One region of the Rummeliibacillus sp. GQ308 genome, then DNA from elsewhere that is predicted to be linked to it. Evidence: riboswitches for the same ligand, from Rfam matches in the RefSeq annotation. Region 1 holds a riboswitch; each other region holds the start of a gene.
What was found. Region 1 has a riboswitch for lysine ahead of AC6CHJ_RS16150 (amino acid permease). Riboswitches for the same ligand answer to the same signal wherever they lie in the genome.
Positions count from the first base shown of each region.

Region 1 (10,877 bases):
TTTACGTGCAAAGACTACAGGCACTTCTAATAGAAGGCCAGCCATCACAGCTGGTGCTATGCCGGATGATTCGATTGTTAATATTTTTGTAATTCCTTCATTTTTATAAAGCTCCGCGAATTCTTGACCAATTTTTTTCATCAATTGTGGATCAATCTGATGATTTAAGAAAGAATCTACTTTTAAAACTCCCTCTGATATTACTTTCCCTTCGTTTACGATTTTATCCTGAAGTGCTTTCAACACGAGGAACTCCCTTCTTTTCATTAGCACTTCTGCTTTTTTACGTACAAAAAAGCCGAAGAACTAATACATCCAATCATCTACGAGTGGAGCAAAGTCCTTCGACTTATTGTCGAAAGTAATAGCAAATAGAATGTAATGAACAAACTATTTACTAGATTGCTTCTCATAGTCAGATCATTTACGGTAATCTGGTAGAAACTTGCAGGCCATATCCCTGCTATTATATGAGTGAATGTTATGTAATTTTGATTATCTTTATTATAGCATGTAAAACGTAAAATTCAATATAAATTCTCTTTGTAAGTGTTGGTAAATAACCCAAAACCGAATAAACAGATTAATTATTCTGATAGAAACATTTAAAAAGCGAACATTATGTAAAACGAAACGGCTCAATTCACAACAAAAAAGCTAATCTACCAACGTTGATAGATTAGCCTTCAAGATTTAAATTATTGTACTTGGCGTTTCGTTGTCAGATCTGCCTCTTCTAGACGTACAACCTTTGTTTTGCATTTCAGTTTATGGCCAAACCAGATAATAAGGAAGATTGGCAAGCCAATATAGGATACTAGGATGCCATACCAATCAATATGGTCGCCTGTAAACGCTGTGTAGTTTTGTCCTAAGATAACAATCGCACAAAGGACAAAGGCAAAAATCGGACCAAACGGGAAAAATTTAGAGCGATAAGGCAACTCTGAGAGATCACGGCCCTGTGCCACAAATGCTTTTCGGAAACGATAATGGCTGGTCGCTATACCAAGCCATGCAATGAAACCGCACATACCAGAAGCGTTTAAAAGCCAGATATACACTGTTCCAGATCCAAAAAATGATGCCAAAAAGGATAAACAAGCCACTGCTACTGTTAAAACAAGTGCTGCAACAGGAACACCTCGGTTGTTTAGCTTTTTGAAAATCTTCGGTGCATTACCTTCCACTGCTAATTCACGTAATGTACGAGATGCTGCATATAACCCTGAGTTGCCGGCTGAAAGAATCGCCGTAAGAATAACTGCGTTCATCACAGAAGCAGCAAAGGCAATGCCTGCATTTTCAAATATTAATGTAAAAGGACTTACTGCCACGTCATCGCTATTTGCTAAACGTGCATCCGTATAAGGAATTAATAAGCCAATCGCTAAGATAGCTAAAACATAAAACAATAGAATTCGCCAAAAGACCGAGCGCACAGCCTGTGGGATTGTTTTTTCAGGATTTTCCGTTTCACCAGCTGTAATCCCAAGCAATTCTGTCCCTTGGAAGGAGAAGCCTGCAGCTAAGAAAATGCCTAATGTAGCAAAAAATCCACCATGGAAAGGCGCGTCGCCTTTAAAGAAATTAGTAAATCCGACCGGAGCATGTCCGCCGAGAATACCAAAAATCATTAAGAAACTAATGATGATAAATATAATAATTGTTGCCACTTTAATAAGCGCAAACCAATATTCGCTTTCGCCAAAACTTTTCACTGACAAAAAGTTTAAAGTAAAGATAATTATAAGAAATGCAGCGCTCCAAATAAATGAAGGTGTATGTGGGAACCAATATTTCATAACAATCGCTACAGCTGAAATTTCAGCTGCAATCGTTACTGCCCAGTTGTACCAATAATTCCAACCAAGCGCGAATCCTAATGAAGGATCAACAAATTTGGAAGCATACGTGCTGAATGATCCTGATACAGGCATATAAGCGGCCATTTCCCCTAAACTTGTCATAAGGAAAAATACCATTACACCAATTAGTCCATAAGCTAACAATGCTCCTCCGGGACCCGCTGCTGCAACCGAGTTGCCGCTTGCTAGAAGTAGGCCTGTACCGATTGTACCGCCAAGTGAAATCATGGAAATATGGCGGCTTTTTAAGCTGCGTTTCAGTTTCTGTTGTGTATTTGAATGAGAATCATGTTTAATGTTTGTTCGTATTCCTGCATTTGTATGTGTTTCTACTCTATTCATAACTCTCCTCTTTCCGTTTTTCATTGCAAGAAAAGGTCGAGCTGAAGGTATTCTTCGCAGCTGTCTATAACAGCTAAAATTTAAATAAAAAAGCCATCACATATATAACTGAGATGGCGTCCGAATTCCCCATCAACCTTGATCAAGATAGCTCAACACGCCGACATTGGCGTGACAGTTCTGCACCTTTCGATAGCAGCCCCAGCACTAGCAATAAAAAGCTTGCTTGTACTTCGGCAATATTCCCTTTTTAATCGAGTCCTAAACGCTTTCTCGCCTCGTCGATTATACTCATGAATACCGCGACCTCTACCTCATCTATTGGATGAGGCATGCAATATATAGTTTTAAGTTACCTACATTGTAATATATTAAGCACATGACTACAAGGGTAAATAGAAAATTACTATATTTTAGAAAGAAGGGGACATGTTTTGTAAAACAAATATTGATAAAGCAAAATGATTCCTGTACGTTTTTAATATCTATTAAAAATTCAAAAGGAGGATTTCCTTTGGCTTCAGAACAAGCTACGAACCGAAACAAGAAGCTGTCATGGGACAAAAAAACATGGCTTTTAGTGCTCGGTATTATCTTTATCGCCACAACTTTGCGATCCCCTCTCACTGCTGTTGGCCCTATCATTGCAGATATTAAAGAAGGGCTCACTATATCAAATGTGTGGGCGGGATTGATTACAACTATCCCCTTGCTTGCATTTGCAGTTATTTCACCATTTGTCCCTAAAATTTCACAGCGTGTTGGATTTGAAAGAACATTGTTATCAGCCTTAATACTTTTGGCTATAGGTATCTTAATGCGTTCAGCGGGCAGTATCTTTTTCTTATTCTTTGGAACGATTATCATCGGAGTTGCTATTTCATTTGGCAATGTCCTCTTGCCTGCTCTTATTAAATTAAAGTTTCCTCTTCAAGTAGGATTATTAACAGCACTTTATTCTGTTTCCATGAACCTATCCGCCAGTATAGCAGCGGGCGTGAGCAATCCAATAGCAGAAACAACAATCGGATGGAAGGGAGCTCTTGCCTGTTGGGGTATTCTGGCCATTCTCGCTATCATAGTATGGTTACCGCAGCTGCAGAATCATGTGAAGGTGACAAACAACAATGAACCTTCTCAACGCACTAAACCTATGTGGAAGTATCCTCTTACTTGGGCTATCACCTTCACGATGGGGCTACAATCCCTGTTGTTTTATACGACGGCTACTTGGATTCCAGGGCTGCTTGAAACCCAAGGCATGAGCCCGAGCAAAGCGGGATGGATGTTTTCTATTCTACAGATAGCACAATTGCCAATGACTTTTTTAACCCCGATTCTTGCAGGTAAAAAAGCTGACCAAAGACCGCTCGTTGCATTATTGTCACTGTTTTACTTTGCAGGCTTCGCAGGTATATTTATGAATTGGACAGAGCTTACATTGTTATGGATGTTAATGATTGGATTCGCTGGAGGGGCATCCTTTAGTCTTTCTATGATGCTTTTCTCTCTTCGTTCACGCAACGCTCAAGAAGCAGCTGAACTTTCAGGCACCGCACAATCCATCGGGTATTTGCTCGCTGCAGTAGGACCTGTACTATATGGTTTTATCCATGATAGCTTTAATAGTTGGCATGCTGCGAACAGCTTATATCTTATTGTCACAGTCCTTTTGTTCGTCTTTGCATTCATTTCTGCTAAAGACCGATTTGTAACGAAAGAACAATAGCAAAAGCGCCATTAGCTTGTAGCTAATGAGCGCTTTTTCATTCTTATTCTTCTCTGCTTTATCTGTCTCCCACCCCTTTGAAAGGTGATGGCCGATACATATAAGATGGAGTGTTCTTTTTATTTTTATACGGTTTATGGAAGATATGCGTTAAAGCCGGCGATAGAGGCGGAATAAGCCAAGTCCAATTGCCTGTCACATCTCTATTTTCCGCTTCTTCGTTCATTTCAAAACGTTTAAATTGCTGTGCTGCAGTGTGATGATCCACAATGCTGACACCATCTTCCCGGAAGGAATACAAAACGGCTTCATTTAATTCAATTAGTGCACGATCTTGCCACAAGTTTGTGTTTGATCGCATATCTAAACCCATCTTCTTCGCAATGAAAGGAAGCTGATTATAACGATTTTCGTCTGCAAGATTTCTTGCACCAATTTCCGTTCCCATATACCAACCGTTAAAAGGAGTAGCAGTATAGACGACTCCCCCTATCTCAAGAGGCATACTTGAAATGATAGGAACTGCATACCACTTTAAATGCAACTCAGAAAACCAGCTATATTCCGGATGCCTGATTTCCACTTCATTTATGTATATAGAAGGAATCTCAAAGAACTTAGGTGGCTGATTATCAACTTGAATAACTAAAGGCAACACGTCAAATTGCCCTCCCTTCCCTTTCCATCCAAGTTTTAAGCACTCATTTGTAAAAGCAACCGAATCCGCATCACCCACAATGGTTTGATCTTCACATTCATAACCCGCATAGCGTATCAATTGATGATTCCAAATATGGACACGGCCAGGCTCAAAAATTGTGATAACAGGCTTGATTTTCCCATTATTGAAGGCATATTCAATATGATTGATCAATTTTTGAAAAATAGTTTCTTCTTCTAATACACCCCGTTCATCCTTCACCTGAAGGGTTTTCCAAAACAATCTACCTATACACTTATTGCTGTTCCTCCAAGCTACCTGAGCACCGTAGCTTAATTCTTCAGGAGTATGCTTATAACTTCCATTTTCCTCTAATTCTTGACGTACCTCTTTCAAACGATGATCTAATTGCTCATCCGGCAAATGATTCTCTTTATAATATAAAGTCAAAAAAGCGACTGCTTCATCTATTATGGCCATTATGTCCTCCTCGACCTGTCATTACCCCTATGATAAATCAAAAAAATCAGTGAAAAAATATGTAGATTATATATTCATTTATAAAGAATTGGAGAAATAGCATCAGCTTATTCAATGTTGGTAAAAGGAATAGATTTGGTTATGTATTCATAGCGTATAGTAATAGATATATATTTTCATTTATACCTATCCATAGCCTCCCAATGATAATAGTAATTATTATAAATAAGTTGTTAATACAGTTAATATAATAAAAGAAGTCAAATAAAATATGTTTTCCAAACCATTTAAATTACATCTAAACTGTATTACTGGCAACGTTTAACGTTGAATTATCAACTTTTATTTCCCACAATTTACGGAAGCAAATTAATTGACAAACACCGTATTATTTATATTCTATTCTTTAAGATATAAATTCCTTAAAAATAATTATTATAATTTACATTTAGCTATGACTCTGTTATAGTTATTTTCGAAGAGATAATTCTATAGATTTAAGGGGGAATTATGAATGGCAAACGACCAAAATAAAAAATTAACAACTGCGGCTGGTGCACCTGTCGTAAGCAATACAAATTCAATGACAGCAGGCAAACGTGGTCCAGTTCTATTGCAAGATGTTTATTTAATTGAAAAACTAGCAAACTTTAACCGTGAAGTGATTCCTGAACGTCGTATGCACGCAAAAGGATCAGGTGCATTCGGAACATTTACTGTAACGCACGATATTACAAAATATACAAAAGCGGCTATCTTCTCTGAAATTGGCAAGAAAACAGACATGTTCGCTCGATTCTCAACAGTAGCCGGCGAACGTGGTGCTGCTGATGCAGAACGTGACATCCGTGGTTTTGCATTAAAATTCTACACAGAACAAGGTAACTGGGACTTAGTCGGAAATAATACACCTGTATTCTTCTTCCGTGATGCCATGCATTTCCCTGATTTAAACCATGCTGTTAAACGCGACCCTCGTACAAATATGCGTTCCGCGAATAACAACTGGGACTTCTGGACAAATCTTCCCGAAGCATTACACCAAATCACATATGTAATGGGCGACCGTGGAATTCCTACTGACTACCGCCATATGCATGGTTTTGGTTCTCATACGTATTCAATGATTAACGCTAATAATGAGCGCGTGTATGTTAAATTCCACTTTGAAACACAACAAGGAATTAAAAACTACACTGACCAAGAAGCAGCAGAAGTAGTTGCAAATGACCGTGAGTCTTCACAACGTGATTTATACGAAGCAATCGAACGCGGCGAATTCCCTAAATGGAAAATGTCTATCCAAGTGATGACAGATGAACAAGCGCGTAACCACCGCGACAATCCATTCGATTTAACAAAAGTATGGTATAAATCTGAATACCCACTAATTCCAGTAGGAGAATTTGAATTAAATCGCAATGCAGAAAACTACTTTGCTGATGTAGAACAAGCTGCATTCCAACCATCAAATGTAGTGCCTGGTATTAGCTTCTCACCAGACCGCATGTTGCAAGCTCGTTTATTCTCCTATGCAGATGCACAACGCTACCGCCTAGGTGTGAATAATTTCCAAATTCCAGTAAACGCACCAAAATGCCCAGTGCATAACTTCCATCGCGATGGCGCTATGCGTGTTGACGGCAACTTAGGTAGCACACTTCACTATGAGCCAAATAGCTATGGTGAATGGAAAGAACAACCTGAATTCAAAAACCCAGCTGAAGAAGCAGGTCCAGCAGATATTTATGATTTCCGCGAAGATGACTCTAACTACTTCGAACAACCAGGAAAATTATTTAATATCATGACTGCTGAAGAACAACAACGCTTATTTGAAAATACAGCTCGCAATATGGAAGGCGTGGAAGACTTCATTAAAGAACGCCACATTATCCACTGCTATAAAGCAGACCCTGCTTATGGTGCAGGCGTTGCAAAAGCAATGGGCATCGATATCAATAACATTGATGTCAACAAAGAAATTCAATATCACTAATCTAAACAACTCGACAACATATCCAAAAAAGCTGTATCACTCCTCTGAGTGATACAGCTTTTTTAACACTTTCATATATGTAGTTATCCCTTTCGAGAAAAAAGTTTTAATCTTGGCTGCCATTTATTACGATTTGTGAATGTAGGAAAGAAACAGCCAATGGAGAATAAATAAGGTTGACGAAAATAACAAAGGATAACTTGATTAACAAATTAATTCAATAAAATAAATAGCAATATGACAACCATGAGATTCTACTATCTTTAAGGGAACAAATAAAAGAAAGTAAGAACTTCTTATCGCATTGTTTTAAAATTGAATTTTATTTAATTAGAGTTTCAGCTAGAAAACTCGCTTTTCCAGCTCCAATGATAATTAGAATACCTAATCCTACATTTAATAGGTGTTTTAAATTCATTTTCTTCATTGTTATATCCCCCTTATTCCTTTATATTTTCTTTCTGATAAGAAATGTAAATAGACTTAGATACAATAAGACCTTTTCTCTATTTTTTATCTCATCATAGATATTATATACTTAATTTATCAAAAAACTTAAAATTGTCATATAGTAAAATATAAAGGGGCAAGTGAGAAAAATGAATTACTTAGGATATGTTTTCAGGGATATTAGATTAAGCAAAAACTATTCATTAAAAGAAGTATCTAAAGGAATTATCAGTGTATCTTTTCTATCAAAATTTGAACGTGGAAATTCAGATATCTCTTTATCAAAGTTCTCCTTATTGCTCGATAGATTAAATTTAACTTTAGAAGAATTTATGTTTATTTCGAACGACTATAAACCGACTCACCTGGAAAACATATTGAATAACATTAAACGTGCATATGAAAATAATGATCTAGCGTTATTGCTCAAGATAGAAGAAGAAGAACATGGAAAGTGGTTAAAGTATAATATAACCAGTTACCTATATAATTCAATTATGATCAAAGCATTAGCACATAATTTAGATCCAACCATCATCTTTCAGAAAGATGATTTAATTAATATAAGTGACTACCTGTTTAGTGTAGATAATTGGGGATTTTACGAAATCATGCTGTTTGGCAATACAATGCATATATTAAATAAAGATTTAGTGATAACACTTTCTAAAGAGTTAACCCAAAAAACGGAAGTTTATAAAAATATAAAGAAATTTAACGAAGAAGTTATTAAGGTACTATTAAACACTATAGTCTTTTGCGTAGAAGCAAATAAGGGGAAAGAAACGCATCAGTTCATACAATATGTTGAGAAAATCTCCGAAGGCACAGATTTTTACTTTGAAAAAACAAAGCTAATGTTTTTAAAAGGAATCTATAACATCGCTTCTGGCAATCAAACAATCGGTACCGAAATGGCACAAAATGCTATTCAAACTATGCGTTTTTTAGGTGATATCAATTTAGCTAACAATCATGAATTATACTTAGAGGAAAAACTGGCCGTTATTAAATAAAATCCCTCAGCTATTAATGAATTGGTTTTACCAAACGTATTTATGATCGGGCTATTACATATTAAAAAGGCACCCCGCTTTTACTAATGCAAAAGTGAGGTGTCTTATTTATTCGGCTCTAGCCTAAAATTCATGCGTGATGACGACCAATCGGAACGATAAGTGGCGTATTAGATACTGGATCGTTAATAACTTGGCAATCCAACTGAAAGGTTTCTTTAATTAAATCTGCCGTTATAATTTCAGTAGGCGCCCCCTCTGCAATGAGTTGGCCATTTTTTACTGTGAACAAATAATCTGCATAGCGTGCAGACAAGTTAATATCATGCAGCACCATCACAATCGTCGTTCCATACTTTTTATTTAAATCTGTTAATAAATCTAATATCTCTACTTGGTATGTAATATCCAAATATGTCGTTGGCTCATCTAAAAATAAAATGTCAGTTTGCTGTGCCAATGCCATCGCAATCCAAACACGCTGTCTTTGTCCACCTGATAATTCATCGATATTTCGATCAGCAAATTCGGTAATGTTCATCATTTCTAATGCTTCTGCTACAGCTTCATAATCCTTTTTCGACCAGCCCTTCATGACGCTTTGATGAGGAAAGCGACCACGACCAACAAGATCTGCTACTGTAATGCCTTCCGGTACGATCGGTGACTGAGGAAGCAGTCCTAATACTTTCGCTAATTGTTTTGGTGCCATTTTATGAATGGATTTACCATCTAATAGCACATCTCCACCCGTTGGCTTAATTAAACGTGCCATTGTTTTTAGAAGTGTTGATTTCCCACACCCGTTAGCCCCAATAATGATGCTAATTTGATTACTCGGAATCGATAAGTTGACGTCGTTTAAAATGGTTTTATTATCATATCCTGATTGAATATTCTTCGTTTCAAATGTATGAGTTGTCATTAAATATCTCCCTTTCGATTAATACGAATTAGCAAGTAAATTAAATATGGTGCACCAATAATCCCTGTAATAACACCTACCGGAAAACGGGTTTCAAAGGCAAACTGACCAATTAGATCTCCGCCTAAGACTAAAATAACCCCAATTAAACCTGCTGGAAGAATATTTGAAAACCCAACCCCAACAAGACGTTGGGCAATAGGCCCTGCTAAAAAGGCGACGAACGCAATGGGGCCTGTTGTGGCTGTAGCTAAAGCGATAATTAATACCGCACTAATCATTAAGATGACGCGCGTTTTATTTGTATTGACGCCTAAAGAGGTCGCCGCTTGTTCACCTAGTTCTAGCATTTCAAGTTGTTTCGCAAAATAAATAAGCACCGGTGTCACAAATACGACTGCAATGATTAACGGATATGTCATCTCTAACTCTGCCCCGTTTAAACTCCCGCTTAACCAGCGCAAAGCGTTTGATAAGTCATTCGTTTTACCAATTAGCATTAAATACGAAATTACCGCGTTTAACATTGCTTGAATACCGATACCAATCAAAATTAATCGGCCAATAGCAAAAGAGGTTCCTCTCGATAATCCATAAATAATCCCAACTGTGACGAGCCCTCCGATAACTGCAGCCAGTGAAACAACCGTACTACTTGTATGTAGCACGATAATACAAAAAACTGCTGCCGCACTAGAGCCTGTTGTAATCCCTATAACATTGGGATTTGCTAATGGATTACGCAGCATCGTTTGGAAAATGTAGCCTCCAGCACCAAAAGCAAAACCTGCGAATAAACCTGCTACAGTACGTGGCAAACGAATTTCATTAATGGCGAAAGAAGCACCTGGTATTGTCTCACCAAGCAAAACGTGGATGACATCTGTTACAGGATAAATGGTATTTCCGAGCATCATCATCGTACAGCACAAACCAATGGTAATAATCGCTAAGATAATCGTAACACTAACATACCGATTTCGACGTTTTCTTCTTGCTTTTATAATTGTATTCAGAGTCTCATTCATCATATTGTACGCATTTTCGCTTTCAATGTAATTAATATTAAGATTGGCGCACCAATAAAGGCTGTTAATATTCCTACTTCTAATTCGCCTGGACTACCTAGGAAGCGTCCACATACGTCTGAAATCAATAAAATGATTGCTCCAGCTAATGCTGCTAAAGGAATAAGGAAACGTACATCCGGTCCTACTACTAACCGTACTAAATGGGTAGCGAGTAAACCAATAAAGCCTATTGGACCAGCTAAAGCCGTCGCTGCCCCACAAAGTAAAACTCCAGCAAAAGCCGCTAACATACGAATAACACCTGTGCGAACACCTAAGCCTGTCGCTACTTCGTCACCGAGAGCTAATGCATTCAAGCCAGGGGCTACTATAATGG
Region 1 is NZ_JCAXDQ010000007.1:37,214-48,090, reverse strand. Features, by position in the region: gene AC6CHJ_RS16155 (xanthine phosphoribosyltransferase) at 1-267, opposite strand, end outside; purine riboswitch at 393-494, opposite strand; gene AC6CHJ_RS16150 (amino acid permease) at 699-2,210, opposite strand; lysine riboswitch at 2,351-2,530, opposite strand; gene AC6CHJ_RS16145 (CynX/NimT family MFS transporter) at 2,725-3,939, shown strand; gene AC6CHJ_RS16140 (nitric oxide synthase oxygenase) at 3,998-5,080, opposite strand; gene AC6CHJ_RS16135 (catalase) at 5,595-7,079, shown strand; gene AC6CHJ_RS16130 (helix-turn-helix domain-containing protein) at 7,679-8,545, shown strand; gene AC6CHJ_RS16125 (ABC transporter ATP-binding protein) at 8,676-9,470, opposite strand; gene AC6CHJ_RS16120 (FecCD family ABC transporter permease) at 9,470-10,501, opposite strand; gene AC6CHJ_RS16115 (FecCD family ABC transporter permease) at 10,498-10,877, opposite strand, start outside.

Region 2 (10,877 bases), on a different contig from region 1:
TTCGCTACGAAACGACACCTCATCTAAAAATTAATAAACCGAATCAAGAAAGTCGCTTTTATACACTGAACGTCAAAAAAGATACAAAGTTTAAATTTGAGTTAACGGGTTTTGGAAAAATGCTATTATACGATCACAACCATCACCTAGTGAAAAAAGCAACTATCGCAGAAGGAACTGATAAACGGGAGTTTGTCTATACCGTGAAAAAAGGCCGTTATAGCCTCAAAGCTCCTTTGACTATTAAAGTTACACCAAAATAAAAGGTATTCGCTAATTAAATCAGTAGAAAAGGAGAATCTTGTATAAAGATTCTCCTTTTTTATGTTTAACTTTAAAAGAAGAAGAATGGACTGTGCTGCGTGGGTGCTGTACAAGTACACAGATTGAATACACTCTGAATTGGCTTGTTGTCTGAATTGGTTAGTATAATATTTAATCGTTTAACGTGATTTAACCACTTCTGATTTGTTCATTTAACAAAAAATATAGCAAAATAAACAAAAGATATTTTATTTTGGTAAAATGGTATAATAACAGGAATATATTGGAGGGGATTCTGTTTATGAAAAAGATAACTTTAGTAGCAGTAACAACAGCTATGTTACTGTCATCTGTCGGAACAATTGAGACCACAACTGTTTCAGCCGCAGCTACTGTACAACTAAAAGATGGCGTACTCTTAAGTAAGGCAACGGGTAAGCCAATGAAAGGTTACAAAGTATATAAAGGTTGCTTATATAAAGATGGCTCACTAGCACCTGGCCGCGTTAAATATGGTAGCGGAAAAAATTTAAAGCTATATCGTAATGGGCAACTTGAAAAAGGTTTATATATAACACGTGATTATAAATATGCGTTTAAAGATGGAAAATTGATTCAAGGTAAAAGCTTTTTTGTAGGTGAGTTGAATGACCTTTATTACCAAGATGGTGTTTTAACAAAACGGATTTTTGTCAATTCAAACGAGAAATTGTATGAAAATAAATCAATAAAAAAAGGTGATTATGTTATTGGATACTTTTACGACAACGATCATGATTATTATAACTTTAATCGTTTGAGACTTTATACAAATGGTATTTTATCGAAAGGTTATCATTTTGCCGGCTATAAAAAGAAAACTTATTTATTTAAAGATGGACGTATTTCTCAAGCAATGCTTTATAAGGGCAAATTATACGAAAAGGGGCTGCCTGCACCTAAGAATAAAGTGATTTCAGATGGTAGAAGCACATATTATTACAATAATATGCTTGCAGATGGTTCTATTGATGGGTACATTTATGAAAACGGAAAGAGAATACGCAGTGTAAGTACACAAAACTACTTAGAACAATTAGATAAAGTCAAAAAGCTAAGTACAGCGTCAAAAATAGATTCAGCAGTGTTAAATACAAAAATTGCAGAGTTACTGAAAAACTATACAGAGCATTTCGATGCAATTTTTGGAGACTATGTAGAATGGATTACTGAAGATGAATCAGATTCTCATGATGCCTATCTAACACTAACAGTGCAAATGAACGATTTAAAAAAGATTATAGGAAAGCTAGAGCATACAGATGCAACTATAGCGAATGATAAAGCCATCAGAGAAAAATTAGATTTTTTATATGGTAGACAAGAGATTGAACATGCGAATGGCGAGATTTTAGATGGGGAATATAAAGGGAATATTTACAGAAAGGGTGAATTAGTTGGTTCGCGTGAAGATGTTGCGTTAGAGAATGCAACTAAAGCATTTGAAAAAGTGTCTACTGATAAATCAGCGACAATACAACAAAAAATCGATGCTTTAACTGCACAAGTATTGGCGGCAAATGTTGTGTTTACGGCCGCAAAAGCACCCGAATATCCTAATGTGAAATTTGATACGAAGGGAGCCGAGAGAGTACTGCGAGATAGCAAAGTTTCACGACGTGCACTTGTAAAAGAAGCAGCACAGCAACAAGAAACAATCAACACGGATGCTTTAGAAAAAGAACTTATCGCAGGCTTCGCTGAACTTAATGAAAAAATATCGTTTGATCAACCTTCTGCCACAGCAACATATGAACCACTAGCTGTGAATGAAGAAGCAACAGGGACTTTTGATGACAAGGGCTTTGCATACTATGCTATCAATGTTGATCAAGTAGAAGGAAACTATTACTTTACTGGAAATGCAGATGTGCCAAATCAGGTTTTTTGGATGAGTGACGCAAAAGAAAAAATCAACGATGTGGATGAAGAAGTACCGGAAAAATTACGTTATCTCGAAAAAGGTATGCGCTATGTGGCAGTGCAAGGGGAACCGAATGCACCGTACCATTTCAAACTGTATCAAAAAATATATAACTATACGACTATGGCTGAACTTCTTCCTGGTAGAGATGGAGCAGTGGAATTGCCGTACTATCAACATTCTACACCATCCGTTGATCTTAACCTAACAACTGATAAACATATCATGCTGTATGCACTAGAAAACGAAAATTCATTTGAATCGCCGATTGAAAATCTGATACTGACGAATAAAGAAACAGGTGAAACATATCCAGTCGTTAAAATTTCGAGAACATTTTTCTCAACCAATGCGCCAAATGGCAAGTATTCATTATCGATGACATCTACAAAAAAAGGTGTTCCAGGGCATGTGGGCATTTACTATGAAACGTCACCACAATTAAAAATGAATGAACCGAATCAAAACAATCGTTTTTATACGCTGAACGTTGAAAAAGATACGAAATTTAAATTTGTATTAACGTCAAATCATACTCAATATGGTAATAATAAAATGCGTTTTTATGATCAAAATCATAAACTAATTAAACATGTACCATTCGATACTGGGGACAAGCCGCGTGAATTTGTCTATACGGTAAAGAAAGGACGTTATAGCATATCCATGGACGATCCTTCTATTACCATTACAGCTACATTGAAATAAGCGACTTCTATAATAGTAGAAAAGGAGAATCTTGATTAAAAAGATTCTCCTTTCTTTTGTTCAAATTTAAAAGAAGGAGAGTTGACGGTACAAACATCCTTTATCTAAAAAAAAGCAACCGTCCTTAAGGAGGAGGCTGCTTTTTTTAATGATTATTTATTGAGGTTCCTCCGCTTCGGCGATTGCTTTGGTTTGATGGACCGTGCCACGTGGATGGTTAGGAGGGGCATAGATCGAATACAGCTTAATTGGTTTGTTGCCTGTATTGGTCAGATTATGCCATGTACCAGCTGGAACAAAAAAGACATAATCATCCCGCACTGGTTGCTGGAAGTCTAAGAACTGTTTATTTTTGCCCATTTGTACAAGGCCTTCGCCTTCTTCAATGCGAATAAATTGATCCGTATTCGGATGAATCTCCAAACCAATATCTCCTCCGACTGGAATGCTCATCAGCGTAAGCTGTAAATGCTCACCGGTCCACAGCGCTGTGCGGTAGTTCGTATTTTGTTTTGTTGCTGTGTCTATATTGACAGCAAAAGGTGTTGGACCATAATCTCTTAAATAAACACTATTCGGACTTTGGTAGGTTTGCTGGTATTGATTTTGAAACTGGTAAGGGGAGGGGCTATTCGGATAATAGCCGTGGGATGTTCCGCAAGATGGACAATGATAGTGATACAAAACATCATTCCTTTTTTTACTATACTGTACGCTTCTTACGGAACTTTGGTGCCTATTTTAAGTTAGCTTCTTAAAGCTGTGTCTTCTTTACATACAGACTGCAATAGATGCTGTAACTCAGTAGTTTCTTCTTCATTAAGGGGTATTAAAGGCAAACGTACACCGCCTACTGCTATTCCTCTCAAATTCAGAGCAGCTTTTACAGGGCAAGGGTTAGGTGCGCTAAATAATCCTTTGAATACAGGGAGGAGCCTACGATGATCTGCCGCAGCTTCCATCACATCCCCGTTTTTAAACTTTTCCATCATCGCTTGCATTTCATTTCCAATAATATGGGAGGATACGGAAATAACGCCAGTAGCACCAATCGATAGAGATGGCAGCGTTAAATGGTCTTCTCCTGTATAGACACTGAAATCATTGGGTGTTTGCGTAATGAGTTCAGCCATTGCATCCAAGTTTCCGCTCGCATCTTTAATGGACACGATGTTATTAATCGCGGCAAGGCGAGTGACTGTTTCAACGGATAGATTGACAACACTTCTTCCAGGGATATTGTAGAGAATGATTGGTAGCTGTGTTGATTCCGCAATTGCTTTGAAGTGCTGATAAAGGCCCTCTTGTGATGGTTTATTATAGTAAGGTGCAACAAGCATAATTCCATCCACACCTATGTCTTCAGCAGACTTAGTCAGTTCAATGGATGCCCTTGTATTATTAGATCCTGTGCCTGCAATAACAGGAACCCTATGGTTTACTTCATCTACGACAAATTGAAATAAACTGATTTTTTCTGCCGTTGTGAGTGTAGGGGATTCACCTGTAGTGCCAGCTACCACAATGCCATCTGAGCCGTTTTCGATAAGATAATTAATCAGCTCACGAGTAGCTCTAAAGTCAATATTTCCTTGTTGGTCAAATGGGGTCACCATCGCCGTTATAATTCTTCCAAAATTCATTGCTTCTCCACTTCCTTTTCATTTTTTGGAGAAGGGCAGTATAGAAAATAACGCAAAAAAAGCAGCAACGTGATGTGACTACGTTGCTGCGAGAATTCATAAAGTCATCTCCATGCGTACGATAGCCCTCCATATAGTTTCCTACATGACAGTCCTGTGTTTATTCAACAGCAGGCCCAGCAATAGAGAAATATGAGTTTCTCTAAGCTTCGGCAAATTCCCCTTTCCACTGCAGTAGTCGGATCTCATCATCCTCTTGCAGCTTACTCATGGTTTTTGCGCCTCTATCCTTATTTCAAAAGATATTGAAATAAGTGAATATTCAATTACAGAAAGTATAGCAGTCTAGCTATGCTTTTACAAGATAGAAAGCCAAATATTATTATATTTCTCTGTTTTTAATATTGGCATTCATATTGCCAGCTGTAAGCGTATCATCAAGATTGTCTTTTTGAAGGTCATTATCGTGCTTATTAGCAGGATCGTATAGTTCTTGCTCGGTAATAGCACCACGATTTGCATCATCTACATCGCTATCTGTGACAGAAGCATCACCAGTCGTTTCAATGCGTGCTTCCTCGCGTTTTAGATTATCAGTGACTTGTTCTGTTTCGGTCACTTGTTTTTTACCAATGACTACTTCTTCATTTACCACTGGTTTTTTCGTCACTTCAATTTGTTCTTCGACGATTGGAATACGGATGGTGTCATCTTCACCCATTGGAGCATAAGCATCTGTAGTGGCAGCTGCTTCATCAGTAACTTTTCGTCTTTCTACATACACTTCATCGTGTGTGACAGGTACATTGACTGTTTGTGGTTCTTCCACAACATCTTTGTGAACTTCAACCTCACCAGTTTGTACTTGGTCTTTTTCAACATCAAGTTGTTCTTTGCGCAATTTTAATGTTTGCTCATCTGCCACTGTATTATTAACATCCACTGTATCATTAGTAGCTACTGTGGTATCAAGACCTACATTTGCCTCTTGGTTGTCTACTGGTGTTAGTGGGTCAGCAGTGCCTAAAAGGGCATCATCTTCTTTGTTTGCTAAAAGTAGAATACGGCCATCGTTAATATCGCGTTCGTAGCGACGAGCAGATTCTTCATCAAAGCCAAGTGTTAAGAAATATTCGTAATAAGATGCATGGTCCACATCTGTGTGGAAATCACCTTTAAATACTGCTGCTAGGCGATCGAAGAAACCTTCATCTTCTTCCATATTGCGACCGCCGACATCTTCTGTTAGTACACCTGTTTCATTTTTTACGACTGATGGAGCAGAAGGGAAGTTTGTTGTATTAAGGGCAATTGAGAAATCGTCAGTTGCATATCCTTTTTGGCGATATTCATCAATAGCTTTAATCACTTCCGCGCTTGAGTTATAAATTCCTAATACTTTTTTATCCATGTGTATTACCTCCATTATTTGTTTCATTTTTTTGATATGCGATTACAACATAAATATACCCGAATCTCTTTCATCGAAACGCTTAAGCATAAAAGAATGTTTGTTTTAGAATTAGTAAAATGTGACAATGATGAAGAAGATAAACGCTAAAGAAAGGTGCTTATATATATGAAAAAAGCCGTATTTTTAGATCGTGATGGGGTCATTAATGAGGTACTAACCAAGAGGGTAAAGTTTGTGAACAAACCGAAAGATTTATATTTCTTGCCAGGTGTTCCTGAAGCAATAAAAAAATTGAATGCCTATTTTGATTTTGTGTTTGTGGTCACCAATCAGGGCGGTGTAGGTCTTGGATATATGAAAGAATCGGAATTGAAAAAAATCCACTTGCATATGATTGAGGAGTTAAAGAAACAGGGAGCCCGTGTGGATGAGGCAGTCTATTGTCCACATAAACCAAAAGCTGGTTGTGCTTGCCGAAAGCCTAACAGCAAGTTAATTGAAGACCTAGCAAAAAAATATGAAGTTGACTTATCAAAATCCTTTATGGTTGGTGATACCGATACAGATATAATGGCGGGGGAGAAAGCAGGGGCGAAAACAGTTTATTTAGGTGAACGCGATCCACTAGCCGATGCAGTATGTAATGACTTGAGCGAAGCGGCAGAATGGATTATAACACATCAGTAATTCCATGTTAGGAGACTAAGAGGGCGGGAGAAATTGAATTGCAGTTGTTTTTCAGCGAAATAGCTGAAGTTGGATTAGCGAAGACAACTCAGGGCTTACCACTACTCTTAGCAAAACGCAGCTATTCCCACTTCATCTCCACATCAAATTAGTATCTTTAAAATATACAACTCAGGGTTTTTCAGTAATCACAAAACTATTGGAGAACGTGAACTAGTAAGAGGGGCCTTCCCAGAAAGTTTCAATTCTTTGACACATGATTACTTGCAGAATACGATAAATTAGTGAAGAAATGAAAAATAGGAGGTCAATATGTATGGCAGATTTATTTGAAGAATATACCTTGAAAAACGGAGTAGTATTGCGCAACAGAGTCGTGATGGCACCAATGACGAACTACTCTGGCAATGCCGATGGAACCGTTACTGATGCGGAGGTTGCTTATTATGCACGCCGTTCAGAAGGCGTCGGTATGATTGTGACAGCCTGCACGCATGTATTAGAAAACGGTAAAGGCTTTCCAGGACAGTTTGCCGGATATGATGACAAGTTTATCCCTAGCCTAAAACGCGTGGCTGATGCGATTCATACAGGAGGAGCAAAAGCAGTGCTTCAAATTTTCCACGGAGGAAGACGTTCTATTCCAGAAGAGGTACCAAATGGCGAAATCGTAAGTGCAAGTGATGTCGCTTATCCAGACAATGCAACACCAAGACCCATGACAACTGATGAAGTAAAAGAGGCAGTCAAAGCGTATGGCGAAACAACGCGTCGTGCGATCGAAGCAGGCTATGATGGCGTTGAGATTCATGGAGCTAACACATACTTATTGCAACAATTTTTCTCTGCCCACACGAACAAAAGGACCGATGAATATGGTGGAGTAATTGAAAATCGTATGCGCTTTCCTTTAGAGGTTTTACGTGAGGTAAAACAAGTGGCTGCAACGCATGCTAAGGAAGCCTTTATCATTGGCTATCGCTTCTCACCTGAAGAACCTGAAGAAAACGGGATTACAATGGATGATACTATCCAACTTGTAGATGCTTTGGCCGCAGAAGGGCTGGATTATCTGCATGTATCGCATATGGAATTCTTCGCGAAGCCGCATCGTTTTACTGGCGACCAAGAAAAAACACGTGTCCAACTGTTAATAGAAACGATCAATGGCCGGACTGCTTTGATTGGAGTAGGGTCAATTTATAGTTTCGATGATGCAGTGAAAGCATTGGAGACAGGTGTTGATCTTGTGGCATTAGGCCGCGAATTATTAATTGAACCGGATTGGGTACAAAAAGCGCAAGAAAATCCGTCATCCATTAGAACAGAAATGGATATGTCTATGCAGAAAGAATTAGCGATCCCTGACCCGATGTGGGGAGCTCTAAAAAGACCGAATTGGATTCCTGGAATGAAGGCTTGACTTGACAGAATTTTTGACAAATAGTATGCTACTAATAATGAATTAGTTATAGAACATTTTAGCAAAGAGCTATAGCGATATGGTTTTTTGAAAAAATGAAACTATAATACGGTATTCTTCTAAAAGGAAGAATGAATATTAAAGGTAGACGATTAATCCCCATTCAAGATGGGTTCGTTAAAAGTAAACCGATAATTTCTTTGTTTAATAGTGCCTTGCGCCTTTTAAATGATGAAATTGTCGGTTTTTTTATGTAAAAAAAGGAGGGATTTTGGATGTCGTGGCCACTATTGTTTCTCATTTTTCTTGGACTTTCTCTAGGGAGCGGATTGTGTATCCTGCATCCGCAAGTCCCGCTTCGATTCATTCGCATTCATATCGGCATGCTGGCATTAGCACCAATTGCCGCTTTATTAGGTCTTATTTTTTCTAAAGGAGATTATTTCCTAGGAGTATTGCATTTCGATTCATTATCATGGCTCTGGTCTCTGTTTGTTTTGACAATTGGATTAATCGTTCAGCGATATTGTGTCCATTATTTGCTAGGCGATAAGTCATACCGCAAGTACTTTGCACTTTTAACTATTACTACTTCAGCTGATGCCCTTGCATGGTTATCTGATGATGTTCGCCTTTTATTTATTGGATGGGGGCTAACACTATTTTGTTTAACTGTCTTAATCGGATTAAGGAAGGAATGGAAGGTAGCGCAGCATGCTGCAAAAGTATCCCGCGGCTATCTATTAGCTAGTTTGCTGGCACTGGGCCTTGCGTTATTCTGGTTAGCGTACAGTACAGGCGAATGGCGTTTATCAACTATACTCACCCCTGATACATTAGGTTTGTTATCTGGTTATGAAAAGACAGGAATTAATTTATTGCTTCTTGTGTCAGCGCTCATTCCTGCTGCTCAATGGCCAACACATCGTTGGCTACTTGATTCTGTTGTTACACCAACACCTATTTCAGCTGTTATGCATGCTGGGATTGTTAATGCGGGAAGTATTATGCTTGCTCGTTTTTCTCCATTGTTTAATGGGGACTTGGCGCAGATAATTTTACTTGTTATTGCAGGCCTTTCTGTCTTAATCGGCACAGGCATTATGCTTGTGCAAGTGGATTATAAACGGCAGTTGGTGGGATCAACAATAGCACAAATGGGTTTTATGCTGGTGCAATGTGCACTAGGCGCCTATCTTGCAGCTATTACACATGCAGTATTGCATGGTTTGTTTAAATCTACTCTTTTCTTGCAAGCAGGTTCAGCTGCCAAGGCAAAAGCGCCTGTTACTTCTAAGGACCAAGCAGCTTCTGTTATATGGACAGTTGCAGGTGGTGCGCTTGGAACACTTATAGGATTAGGGCTTTGGCTGACAGCTAAAGGAGAAGGCTATCAGCTGATTAGTGCTCTTCTACTCGGCTGGTCGATTGCCCTTGCATGGGCACAGCTGGTAGCGGCACACCCTACTGCTACTGGAAAAATCGCAGGTTTCTTCTTATTAGTTGCAGGTGGACTTGTTTTTAAAGTCGTTCATACACTGTTTTACAACATTTTGCAGGGGACCATCGACAGCGATTTCCATCAGCCGTTTATACTATCGATTATTGTTTTAGTTGTTTTACTAGCTGCGATTGTATGTGGAACTTGGCTGATTCGAAGGAATAATAAAGTATCCTTTGCGCTTTATCTATGGCTAGTTCGGCTTGGAGAACCTAAAAAACGTCTCGCGGAAAGCCATCCAAACTATCTTGCACAATTATTAACGAAGGAGGGGAATTATCAATGAGTACGGCGTCAACACTTCACTATGATGAGGGATTTAAACCGAACGATCGCTCGCTTCAAGAGATTGTAAAAAAAGCGAGCGAGGTCATTGTGCCCCTCGGCGATATTAATAACTTTGCAGCAAGAAGCCCTTGGGCGGGACTCGAGCACCAGACTTTTGACCAAGTGGCAAAAAGGCTGAAGGAGACGGGTGACATTGACATGTATCCTAATCATGCCATCGTCTCCTCTGCTGCTCGTAAGGGAGAAATTGATTTGGCCATCTTAGAAGATGGGTTGAATGCATGGCTTGATGAGCAGTTGATATGCTTGCCTAGAGAACTCGCGAAAGAATATTGCCGTAATGTATTACAACAAGAATCAAATTCCTTCACTACAAGAGAATTGCCTGGCGCAAAGACTGCTGCACTTTGGTATAGTAAATACTTTTCACCCACTAAAAATAAACATTCCATCTTAACAATGAGTCAACGTGTGCAACAACCAGGAAACGAATCTCTTGTAGAAAATGTAAATCTACATGTGATTAAATGGTGTAAATTATATTTGGATGAATCACTTGCGGTGTGGTCCATGCCCAATAAAGAGGCTGGATTTTATGCAGCATGGCGCCAAATGGCTAAATATGATCGCACGCTTACTCATGAAACGCGCAGGCAACTTGATCAACTAAATCAAAATGCAGAGCAAGCATTGATGGAAGTGCTTCACAGTATGGATATTCCTAACACAGAATGGCAAGAATATTTGGAGGCTCACCTCCTTGCACTACCAGGATGGGCAGGTATGATACGCAGCCGTGAAGAAGAATCAGCGGCACTGCTTTTAGAATATCTGGCTATGCGGCTATCTCTTGAATATATATTCGTAAAAGAATATCTTCCGTTGCCAGAGCCAGTGCAAGATGATGTTCAACTCATTGAAAAACTTGTTATTAGCTGGGTTGAATTTGGCAGAGAGAGACTCGAGGATTGGGCAGCATTAGAACC
Region 2 is NZ_JCAXDQ010000003.1:75,798-86,674, reverse strand. Features, by position in the region: gene AC6CHJ_RS12765 (hypothetical protein) at 1-263, shown strand, start outside; gene AC6CHJ_RS12760 (hypothetical protein) at 566-2,935, shown strand; gene AC6CHJ_RS12755 (cupin domain-containing protein) at 3,092-3,619, opposite strand; gene dapA (4-hydroxy-tetrahydrodipicolinate synthase) at 3,682-4,578, opposite strand; lysine riboswitch at 4,693-4,873, opposite strand; gene AC6CHJ_RS12745 (YsnF/AvaK domain-containing protein) at 4,961-5,989, opposite strand; gene AC6CHJ_RS12740 (D-glycero-alpha-D-manno-heptose-1,7-bisphosphate 7-phosphatase) at 6,158-6,679, shown strand; gene AC6CHJ_RS12735 (NADH-dependent flavin oxidoreductase) at 6,996-8,102, shown strand; gene AC6CHJ_RS12730 (NADH dehydrogenase subunit 5) at 8,378-9,889, shown strand; gene AC6CHJ_RS12725 (DUF2309 domain-containing protein) at 9,886-10,877, shown strand, end outside.
Region 2: it holds a riboswitch for lysine, as region 1 does, so the genes downstream of both, dapA (4-hydroxy-tetrahydrodipicolinate synthase) here and AC6CHJ_RS16150 (amino acid permease) in region 1, are expected to answer to the same signal.

Region 3 (10,877 bases), on a different contig from region 1:
CTACAACTAATGAAGAAGCCAAAAATACCGAAGCATACTTTTTTAATTTACTGTTAGCGACCATCTAAAGCCCTCCTTTGATTACTATATTCCAAATATTTTGAAAATTTTATTTAGAAGATATTTAGGAATATAGTCTTTCTATCTAGCAATACTTAATACTTATCATATTGTAATGTATTCCTTTCTATTCGTCTACATAATTTTTTATAAATTATAAATATTTAAAATAGTCAAAAATGAATTATATTAATCAATCCATTTTGTTCTATATTATGGTTCCAGCGCTTCTAGTATACCTTTATAAAGAAATGAAAAAATCAAGAAGGAATACCCCTTCTTGATTCATTGATAAATGCTATAGTGAGAAAATTAATGAAGCATAATAGAACCGCCATCAACCATAAAGGTTTGGCCAGTCATATATTGAGAATCCTCTGAAGCTAAGAATACAGCTACACGGCCGATATCTTCTTCCACATCGCCAAAACGGCCCAATGGAATTTTACTTCTTACTGCTTCATAGTATTCTGGTTGGGCTTTTGCCCATGCTTGTACACCAGGTGAGTTGGCAATTGGGCTGATAATGTTTACATTAATGCCAAAGCGGCCCCATTCATTTGCAGCAACACGAGAAATACCACGAATTGCTTCTTTTGCAGCAGCATATGAGCCTTGTGTTTCATGACCATTAATACCTGCGCCTGAAGCAAAGTTAATCACATTGCCTTTTGTTTCTTTTAAATAAGGAAGCGCTGCTTGCATTAAATAAAATGTTGGGTAGAACCCTGTATTGAATGACAAATCTAAATCTTCTTGTGTTATGTCTTCAATAGTAACTTGCTTAGAAGCATGTGCATTGTTTACTAATACATTCAATTTTCCGTATTTCTCAACAACTGTTTTTATGATATTTGGAAGATTTTCACGATCCATTAAGTTCGCTTGCATGAACATAGACTTTGGTGAGATTGCTTGCAATTCTTTTTCCATTGCTTTGCCTGTCTCTTCATTTAAGTCAACAATCACTACGATTGCTCCCTCTTTTGCCATCGCTTTCGCCATGCCGCTGCCAATACCTCCAGCTCCTCCTGTAATAATAGCAACTTTTTCATCTAATTTACCCAAAAGTAACAACTCCTTTCCTTCAATACACACTATTTTAGCACTAAAACATTTAACGTTAAAATAATATCTATATCTATACTGGTTTTTTATGCATTAAACCGGTTTATTCTCCATTAAAAGATGATCTTTTCGGCCATGGAGCAAGAAGTATAGAGCTAATGTGATAAAAATAAATATCCCTAAAGAGATATATAGTTTTCCGTAGCCGATAAGCGGGATAATAAAACCAAGTAAATATGGCCCGATACCTAAGCCGCCGTCCATTGCGATAAAGAACGTAGAAGTCGCAAGACCCATACGATGAGAAGGTGTTACTTTTACGGCGATAGCTTGTGCTGAAGATGATAAATTACCGTAACCTATCCCAATAATAGCGCCTGCAGCTAAAAGAACAAAATTGCTATGCGCAGTACTTAGTAATAGCAAACCTAAGCCAAAAAGAACAAAGCAAGGATACATGACAAAGTTAGCACCCTTCGTATCCATTAACCGTCCACTGAATGGGCGTGTAATTAAAATTGCAATTGCATACACAACAAAGAAAAAGCTAGAAGCTTCTACTAAGTTACGATCTTTTGCAAAGAAGTTGATGAATGATAAGATGCCTGCATAACCTAATGACATACAAACAGTAATAATAGCAATCGGAATTGCTTTTGGCTCAATATATTGAGAAATAGAGAAACCTTTTGATTCCGCTTTTGCTTCAGGAATCAATTCCATAGGTGGAACTTTTGTTGTAAGGCCTATTATTAAACTAATAACACCTAATAGTACACAAACCGCAAAAATCATATTGTAAGAAGTATGTTGGCTCATTAGAATTCCGATAAATGGCCCAATCGCTGTTCCTAATGTTGTACTCATACTGTAATAGCCAATGCCTTCCCCTTTACGAGAAATCGGCAGTACTTGCGCAACAATGGTACCAGTTGCTGTAGAAGCAATCCCTACGGCAAATCCATTTACAAAACGAGATAAAAGGAGCACTGTGATGCCCGCGTGGATAAAATACAAACATAATGTAGCAATAAATAGAACAAGACCTACAATCAGAACATGTTTACGGTCAAAATGGTCGATAACCCTCCCCGTCCCAAGTCTTCCAATCAATGTACCGATAATATAAATCCCTGTTACTAAGCCCGCTTGGCTAGTAGTTGCATGATAATCTTTCACTGCAAATGAGGCAATAGTTACCATTAATAAGTAGAAAATTAATAAAATAAAAAAGTTAATTAAGGACATGACAATAAAATCTTTTGTCCAAAGCTTTTCTTTAGCGTGACTCATTTATTTTCCTCCGATCTGGTAGATAAATTTCTTTTGATTTTTTGCAAAGTATGAATAAATGCAAGTTGCTCTTCTTCTCCCACATCTAAGAGCAGTTGTTGTTCAAAAGCATCCACTGTGGAGCGGATTTCATTGAATATTTCCATACCTTTATCTGTCACCACTAACCGTTTTTCTCGTTTGTCTTGCCCTTGGATGGTGTCGACATAACCCATTTCGATTAAACTCTTCATAGTTCTTGCGATATTCGGCTTTTCAACACCCATAATACGTGCAATTTCTACGGACGTAGCAAATTCGGTCATGACTAAATAATATAAAACGGACCATTGAGTTCGATGCAGCCCATGCTTAGAAAGCTGCTCATTTAACTGTGTTTCAAATGGTCGGTAGGTTAAGATTAGCTCATGAAAAAGTGTGCGATATTTTTTCATATACCCTCCATATAGTTAACAATGATAACTAAAACAACTTTTTCATTGTATCAGAATATAATTTTAAAATCAAGTAGCCTTGTAGGATTAAAGGTTTACCCTATTTCTGCTTTCATGTCATAGTTTCTTTCTAAGCAAAATAAAAAAGGCTACAGCCATTATGATGGCTGTAGCCTAAGTTTTTACACTAAATTACTATTTTTTTCATTTTCAAAATAGTTATCATATTTTTCTTTATCCAAACGACCTTCTGATTTAGCCATAACAAGTGATGCTAAAGAGTTACCTGTTACGTTTACAGCTGTACGTGCCATATCAAGGATACGGTCAATACCAAGGATAAATGCTAAACCTTCTAAAGGAATACCTACAGCTCCAAGAGTTGAAAGCAATACAACGAAGGATACGCCTGGAACACCTGCAATACCTTTTGATGTTACCATCAATGTTAATACCAATGTAATTTGTTGACCGAGACTTAAGTCAATTCCATACATTTGTGCGATAAACAAAGCAGCGATTGCTTGGTATAACGTAGAGCCGTCCAAGTTAAATGAATAGCCTGTTGGTATAACAAAGGATACGATATCCTTTGGCACACCTGCTTTTTCCATTTTCATCATAATCCGCGGTAAAACTGTCTCGGAACTAGATGTAGAGTAAGCAAGTAAAAGTTCGTCTTTTAAAATGCGAATCAATTTAAATACACTTAGACCGAAGATTTTTGCCACAATGCCCAAGACGACCACAACAAAAAGAATCATGGCTGCATACACAAGAATAGCCAACTTGCCCAGTGGAACCAACGATTTAATACCGAATGTTGATACTGTAACAGAGATTAAAGCAAATACACCAATTGGCGCAAATTTCATGATTGTATTTGTTACCCAGAACATAGCATCTGCCACTCCTGAGAAGAAGGACAATACTGGTTTCCCTTTTTCTCCGATTGCAGCAACGCCTAGTCCAAATAATACTGAGAAGAAAATAATAGCAAGCATATTCCCTTCAGACATCGCTTGTATTACATTCGTAGGTACGATATGGACGATTGTATCAGCAAATCCGCCACCAGATTTAACACTTTCACTTGTCTCTACATAAGAGGAAATATCCCCTTTTGTTAAATGATCCATGTTAACGCCAGTACCAGGATGGAAGAAATCGGCTACAAAAATACCAATTATGATGGCGAATGTAGTAATTACTTCGAAGTAAACAATTGTTTTGATCCCTAATTTACCTAGCTTTTTCAAGTCACCTTGTCCAGCTACCCCTAAGATCAATGTAGAGATGATAATCGGTACGACAATCATCTTAATCATGTTCATAAAGATAGTGCCGACTGGTTGAAGATATTTGGGTACGTTTTCATTTCCGTAAAAAACAGCACCTACTATAATACCAAGAATTAGCCCGATTAAAATTTGCCAAGCCAATCCGATTTTTATTCGTTTCATTCAAGTCACCCCTTTTAAAAATTACAACTTTTTTGTGAATTATTTTTATTGTACCTAAGACATATAAAATCCGACACCATCCGACATTTTTTATGAAATAAAAATTCAAAAATATTTATTCAACTTAAAATTTTTAAAGAGAATTATAACATCATGCATCATAACGTGGCGGGTGTTTGAATTTTTCTTCTGCATCTACATACAGCACTTGAAGAAATTTTTTCACATTTACTTTCATCTTCTTTGGCGTTAGAGCCTTCTGTTGTATGCCGTTCATTAAACCTCGTATTTCGGCAAATTCGAAATAACGAGGTGCATAATACTCAAATTCCGGATTCGTATAGTCTACTACCCCTAAAGTTGCTAAATTATTCATAGCAATCACTAGCGTACGCCGAATTCTTTGCTCAATTGCTTTACTTTCCTTAATAATTTCAGAGCTGCTTAATTTTTTTCGGCATGCCAATTCTTCATATAAGTCTTTTAATGGAGGAATTTGCCTTGGTTTATCTTCTCTCGATACTAAGAATTCAATGATGGCTACAATATCATCGCTACCTGCTTCACCAACGATTCCCATATCATTTAATATGGAGAAAACCACATCCTTGATCGTTCGATGTGACTCTTCTCGTGTTTCTGCCTCGAAATTTAAGAGTGATTTACGGATGGTCAATAGGGATTTCTTTAATAAAAAACGCTCTGACGTTTTTTTAAGGATACTTTGCACTTCAATTTTGTTGATTGGTTTATGAATAAAAAATTCAATGTCCTTTTCATATGCATGGCCCACCATTTCTTTATTCTCTACCTGAGATATCATAATAAAATATCCTTTAAAACCTTGTTTGCGCAATTGTTCAATTGTTTCAATACCATCTAAATTAGGCATCAGTAAATCAATCAGCACAAAATCTGGATCACTGGATAAAATCGACTCTATAGCACTAATACCACTATCTGCTTCACCGACAATGACCCCCATATCTCCTTCCAAAATAATTTGCTTTAGCATACGGCGGCTCGCCGCATCGTCATCGACTATAAAGTATCTCATCTTTGCTCAACCCTCTTTTCTATGTTTTTCTTTGGAATCCTTATATGAAAGGCTGTGCCGTCTGCTTGATCTTCGAGCCTAATTTCTCCTTCAAGCATGTTGATTATTTCTTTTACATGTGAAAGGCCAATACCAGTAGCCGCAACGCCTTGTTGATTGTATTTTGTTGTAAAACCCGGTTCAAAGATAATATCCATATCTTCTTCTTTAATGCCAGTCCCATTATCTTGCACTTTAAAATGAATCATATTCCCTTCTGCCCATATAGACACACTTATCATGCCAGAGTCCTCGATTGCTTCCACAGCATTTGCAACTAAGTTATTAAGAATGGCTAGAATAGGATTTTGCTGGGATAGGATAAAATCGACCGTCTGAGTAGTTTTGAGTTCCACTCTTTTATTTAACATGCTGCTATATTTAAAATTTGCCTTTTCTACAAATTCTACAATATTCGATAAATAGTACTCCTCATTTGTTTTCACTAGAGATATGTCTGACAGACCTGAAAAGATTCTTTGTGCATCCTTTTTCACCTCATGGATTTCCTGGGAAATATGGAGCGCACGTACACTAAGGTTTGATTGATTATCAGCTTTCAATGTTCGATAAAAGTCATAACTATCAGCCATAATTTGTTCGATATGATTCATCATTTTTTGCAAATAGAGCGTTTCTACGTATAAGCCAGAGTCGAGTGATAGTTGTTCACCTACTCGTTTTTTCTCTTCCATCGCAATGATTGAACTAAAAATACCCACAACAAAAAAGCTTCTTAAAAAAGCAACCATCACAATTAAGAGCAGATCAGAAATACCTATATTGGTAACTGACATAAGGTATCTCAGCATATGCTCCGCAGTGTTCGCCACAATTTCAATCCCTGTAGCGATTAAACCTAATTTAAATGGTGAATCAATAAATTTCTCCAGCTTTATGAATTGAAATAGGAGAACATACAAGAAGTAATAAAAAAACGCAGGAAGATGTTCTTGAAAACTATTGTCCCACGTGCCACTGTAAAATATAACTGAAATAATGAGACGAAAAAGAACTACGGTTATCCCCGTTATAATACCTGTTTTTAAAACGGACTTTGGTTTCCGAGCTAACAGAAGCACTAAGAAAGTTATACTGCCTACCCCAAAGCGAAACGGTTCACCTTGAAAGGGAGAGAGTTTAATTTCGCTACTGACAGCTGTTAAAATAGCGATCAATAGCATCCATATCGTTTCCGACTTCAACCAATTTTTTTGACTAATGCCTATGGAGATTCCCCTCCAATCAGATAATATATTCTCTTTATATTGCCATGATTGCACTAGAATGAAAAAATACGGGGAAACTTATAAGTCATATAAACAACAAAAGACGATATACACGCTACTAAGGGCGTGGATATCGTCTAACTGTTAGCTCATTTGATCAATGAGCTTTTATGATTTCGAGAAACCATTTAATGGTTCCCTGTATTTTGTTATGCTCTTTGCAAAAATGCCCTTGTACGCTCATTCTTAGGTTGATTAAATACCTCTTCTGGCTTGCCATCTTCTACAATAACACCTTGATCCATAAAGACAATACGATCGGAAACTTCCCTTGCAAATTCCATTTCATGTGTCACTATAATCATTGTTAAACCTAGATTCGCCAGCTCTTTCATCACTTTCAAGACTTCCCCTACCATCTCAGGGTCTAAGGCAGATGTCGGTTCGTCAAACAGTAGCGCATCAGGCTGCATAGAGAGGGCTCTGGCAATGGCTACACGTTGTTTTTGGCCGCCTGAAAGCTGATGGGGACGAGCATTTTTGTAACGATCCATCCCGACAACCTTTAAATATTTCATTGCCACTTCCTTCGCTTCTTCCTTTGGCCGCTTTAACACTTTTATTGGTCCAACCATACAATTGCTTAATACATCACAGTTATTAAATAGATTAAATTGCTGGAATACCATGCCGAGGTGAGTACGGTATGTATTTAAATTATGCCCTTGGTCCAGTATATCCTGTCCTTTATATAAAATCTTTCCGCCAGTGGGTGATTCAAGCAAGTTAATACAGCGCAGCAGTGTTGATTTTCCTGAGCCCGAAGAGCCAATCACACAAACTACTTCACCCTCCTTAACAGAAAAGTTAATATCTCTTAATACCTCATGTGATCCAAAGGATTTATTGAGATGCATGATATCGATAATATTTTCCATAGAATCCCCCTTCTCTGTTATTAAGATGCCTTCTGTCCATTCAGCATTTCTTGGTTATCTATCAGTTGGTATGTTGCATTACCGGCAAGTTTTCTTTCGAAATATCTTAATATTTGCGTCACTATAATATTCATAATCATATAGAGGATACAGGCGACAAAGAATGACTCAAAGTAGCGGAAGTTATTGCCTGCTATCGTCTTCGTTTGGAAGAATAATTCGGTAACACCGATGACATTTAACACTGATGTATCTTTAATATTCATAATGTATTGATTGCTTGTAGCTGGCAAAATATTGCGCATTACCTGTGGCAAAACGACATGAACCATCGTTTGCCAATGATTCATACCAATCGCGCGTGCTGCTTCAAATTGTCCATTGTCGATGCTAATAATGCCGCCTCGTACGATTTCTGCCATGTAAGCCCCTGTATTGACAGAAACAATGAACATTGCCGCAAATGTACGGTTCATATCAATGTGAAATATCAGGTCAGAACCAAAGTAAACAACCATCGCTTGCACAATCATTGGGGTTCCGCGGAAAAATTCCACATATACCGATAAAATGATGCTTACGCATTTTAAAAATACTCTTTTAATTCTACTTTTGCTTTTCGGGATTGTATGAATAATACCGATGATTAAGCCAATTAAGGCGCCAAAAATTGTACCAACTGTCGCAATGAGCAACGTCATCCATGCGCCTCTTAAAAACATTGGCCAATTATTGACGATAATCTCTATAAACCATTCTAAACTCATCTATTTTCCTCCTCCAAACAGCGCCTTAACAGATGCTTATGTCTCTCGTATAACAAGCTTTAATCATTGCCATATCCTTTTGGCGTGAATGTTACATGTTAAAGCGCAATTGATGCAAAGCTAGTGAAAGCTGAAGAGGACTTTCACTAAGTTAACTTTTGCATTATTTGGCTGCTGGTTGTTGTTTAATGGCATCATCCATCATTTTTGTACGCTCTTCTTCTGAGATGCCTTTTAGTATTTCATTGATTTTCTTTGTTAATTTGCTATCTTTCGGAATACCCACTGCTGTTTGTGTATCTTCTGCCGCTGTTTTAAATCCTTTGCCTTCGCTAAATTCAACCATTTTAAATTGATCATTGGCAGAAGTTGCCGATACTGCTTCTGGTTTCTCTGAAACATATGCATCCATCTTGCCTGCTTGTAAAGCCACACGCATAGCGGAGAAATTATCCGTTGCTGTTTGTTTTTTTACGCCTGGAATTTGATCAATAACTGTGTAGTGGAATGTATTTAATTGAGCTGTTACTCTTGCCCCTTTAAAATCTTCAATTGAAGTGGCATTTTCATATTTACTTCCTTTTTTAACGACCATTACTAGATGAGATGTGTAGTAATTGTCAGAGAAGTCGATTGTCTTTTTGCGTTCTTCAGTAGGAGACATTCCTGCAATAATTGCATCTATCTTACCTGAAGCTAAAGCTGGCACTAAACCGTCCCATTCCATTTTAGAAATGACAAGTTTTTTCCCTAAGCCATCTGCAATTTTTTTGGCAATTTGAACATCATACCCACCTGCATACTCAGCGTTCCCTTGAATGGCAACCGCACCATTAGAATCGTCACCTTGCGTCCAGTTAAATGGCGGATAACCTGCTTCCATGCCGATTGTAAATGTGTCGCTTCCTTTGCTGCCTGAAGACTTTGCATCACCTGATTCTTTAGAACTACACCCTGTTAGAATTAACACAGCAATTAGTAAAATACTTGATAACAGTGTTCCTATTTTTTTCATATTGATCTCTCCCTTTTTTCTAAATAAAAAAGACTAGAATTATAGACCCGAGTTGAACTCAGGGCTACGTAATTCTAGTCCTAAATCCTCTACTTATATCCCAATTTGAGATAGCACAACTCAATAAACCATAGAAATTTATTGAGACAGTCCTGCAGTTATTCACTGCAGACCCAGCATGCAACAATGAGAAACTTGTTACACACTTCGGCAATATTTCCTTCTTCTTAGACTCATCGCTTTCTCTAACTCCACTAAGAACTAATAAATACTGCGCCTCTACCTCACCGTATAAGTGAGGCTATATTTAGTTATGTTTTAAACAGTCTACAATAGGGATGGAATGTATGTCAATAATATTTCAACAATTTAAAAGATTCTATCCATCAATCTTCCTCATATTCTTCTTCTGCATAATAGACTTCCCCGCTCATAGCATTAATAGCCATGATTTCTTTTCCAACTGGAAATTCGGCTTCATAAGTCAAATCGTATATTATTAGGTCTTCATCTTCTTCATCATTGACCTCAGTTCGTGCAAGATGCATTTCCAGCTGTTCTTTAAATTTAGCGTCGGCTTCCTCTAAAGTCAGGACTGGTACAATGTCAAGGGTATTTAACTTCCCTTCGTTTGGCAACAGCAGCGAACATTCACGAATAATCCCCGTATATTTCCCTACATTGATATGAATGGTGTAATCACTTAATAGGACACCCTTATGCTGTCTTATAAATGAAAATGTTGTATATGGCTCAAAGTCAAAGTCTGCGTCAAACTCATCCTCTTCTTCTAACTCCAACTCTTCAAAGAATTGTCGTTCCTCTTCTGACAAGTCTTCTTCTGTTATTATGCCATATGACGAATACTCCATTTCCCCTTGCTGTACTTCTAACAGGTACTTTTCATGGACATCCCCCACAATCGCCTCTAGGAACATTTTTGCTTTATTAGCTAATGTAGCTTCTGGCAGTTCTTCTTTCTGCTCTTCCCACTCTACCAGCGATTCGTATTCCATAAACATAGAATCTATGTTTTCAATTTTAATAACAGGTTCTTCTTCATCGATGTTTTTCGAACTGCCTGTATACCAAAAACGATTCGCCCCGTCCTCAATCAATTGCATATCATCAGTTACACCAAGCAATGTCTTTACGCTCTCGGTTACTGTAACGGGCTCAAAGGAATTCGCATTTTGCTCCCCATATTCCATAAAATCTTCTTCGTATTGGAGACTACCGTCTACATGTACTCTAAAAGTCCCACTTTTTGGTTTGTAGAGAAGCTGTAATTCCCCATTCAAGTCTGTAATCGCAAGTTCGACAAGCGGTTGTTCAAAAAGAATTTCCTTAGCATCTTCAGCAGAAATCTGAATATCTGGATAGGCTAACTGATAATATGACTGATTAAAAGTAGCCGACAGGATAAAACCTTGTTTATTTATTTCTAACGTCACACCTGAATTAGGCAAGAATAGATTTAGTGCAACATCTTTTGCTTCAAACGTTAACAAGTA
Region 3 is NZ_JCAXDQ010000004.1:82,596-93,472, forward strand. Features, by position in the region: gene AC6CHJ_RS13885 (ABC transporter substrate-binding protein) at 1-64, opposite strand, end outside; gene AC6CHJ_RS13890 (SDR family NAD(P)-dependent oxidoreductase) at 373-1,128, opposite strand; gene AC6CHJ_RS13895 (MFS transporter) at 1,222-2,421, opposite strand; gene AC6CHJ_RS13900 (MarR family winged helix-turn-helix transcriptional regulator) at 2,418-2,855, opposite strand; gene AC6CHJ_RS13905 (cation:dicarboxylate symporter family transporter) at 3,038-4,318, opposite strand; gene AC6CHJ_RS13910 (response regulator) at 4,470-5,375, opposite strand; gene AC6CHJ_RS13915 (ATP-binding protein) at 5,372-6,598, opposite strand; gene AC6CHJ_RS13920 (amino acid ABC transporter ATP-binding protein) at 6,853-7,581, opposite strand; gene AC6CHJ_RS13925 (amino acid ABC transporter permease) at 7,602-8,348, opposite strand; gene AC6CHJ_RS13930 (transporter substrate-binding domain-containing protein) at 8,512-9,363, opposite strand; lysine riboswitch at 9,467-9,653, opposite strand; gene AC6CHJ_RS13935 (hypothetical protein) at 9,750-10,877, opposite strand, start outside.
Region 3: it holds a riboswitch for lysine, as region 1 does, so the genes downstream of both, AC6CHJ_RS13930 (transporter substrate-binding domain-containing protein) here and AC6CHJ_RS16150 (amino acid permease) in region 1, are expected to answer to the same signal.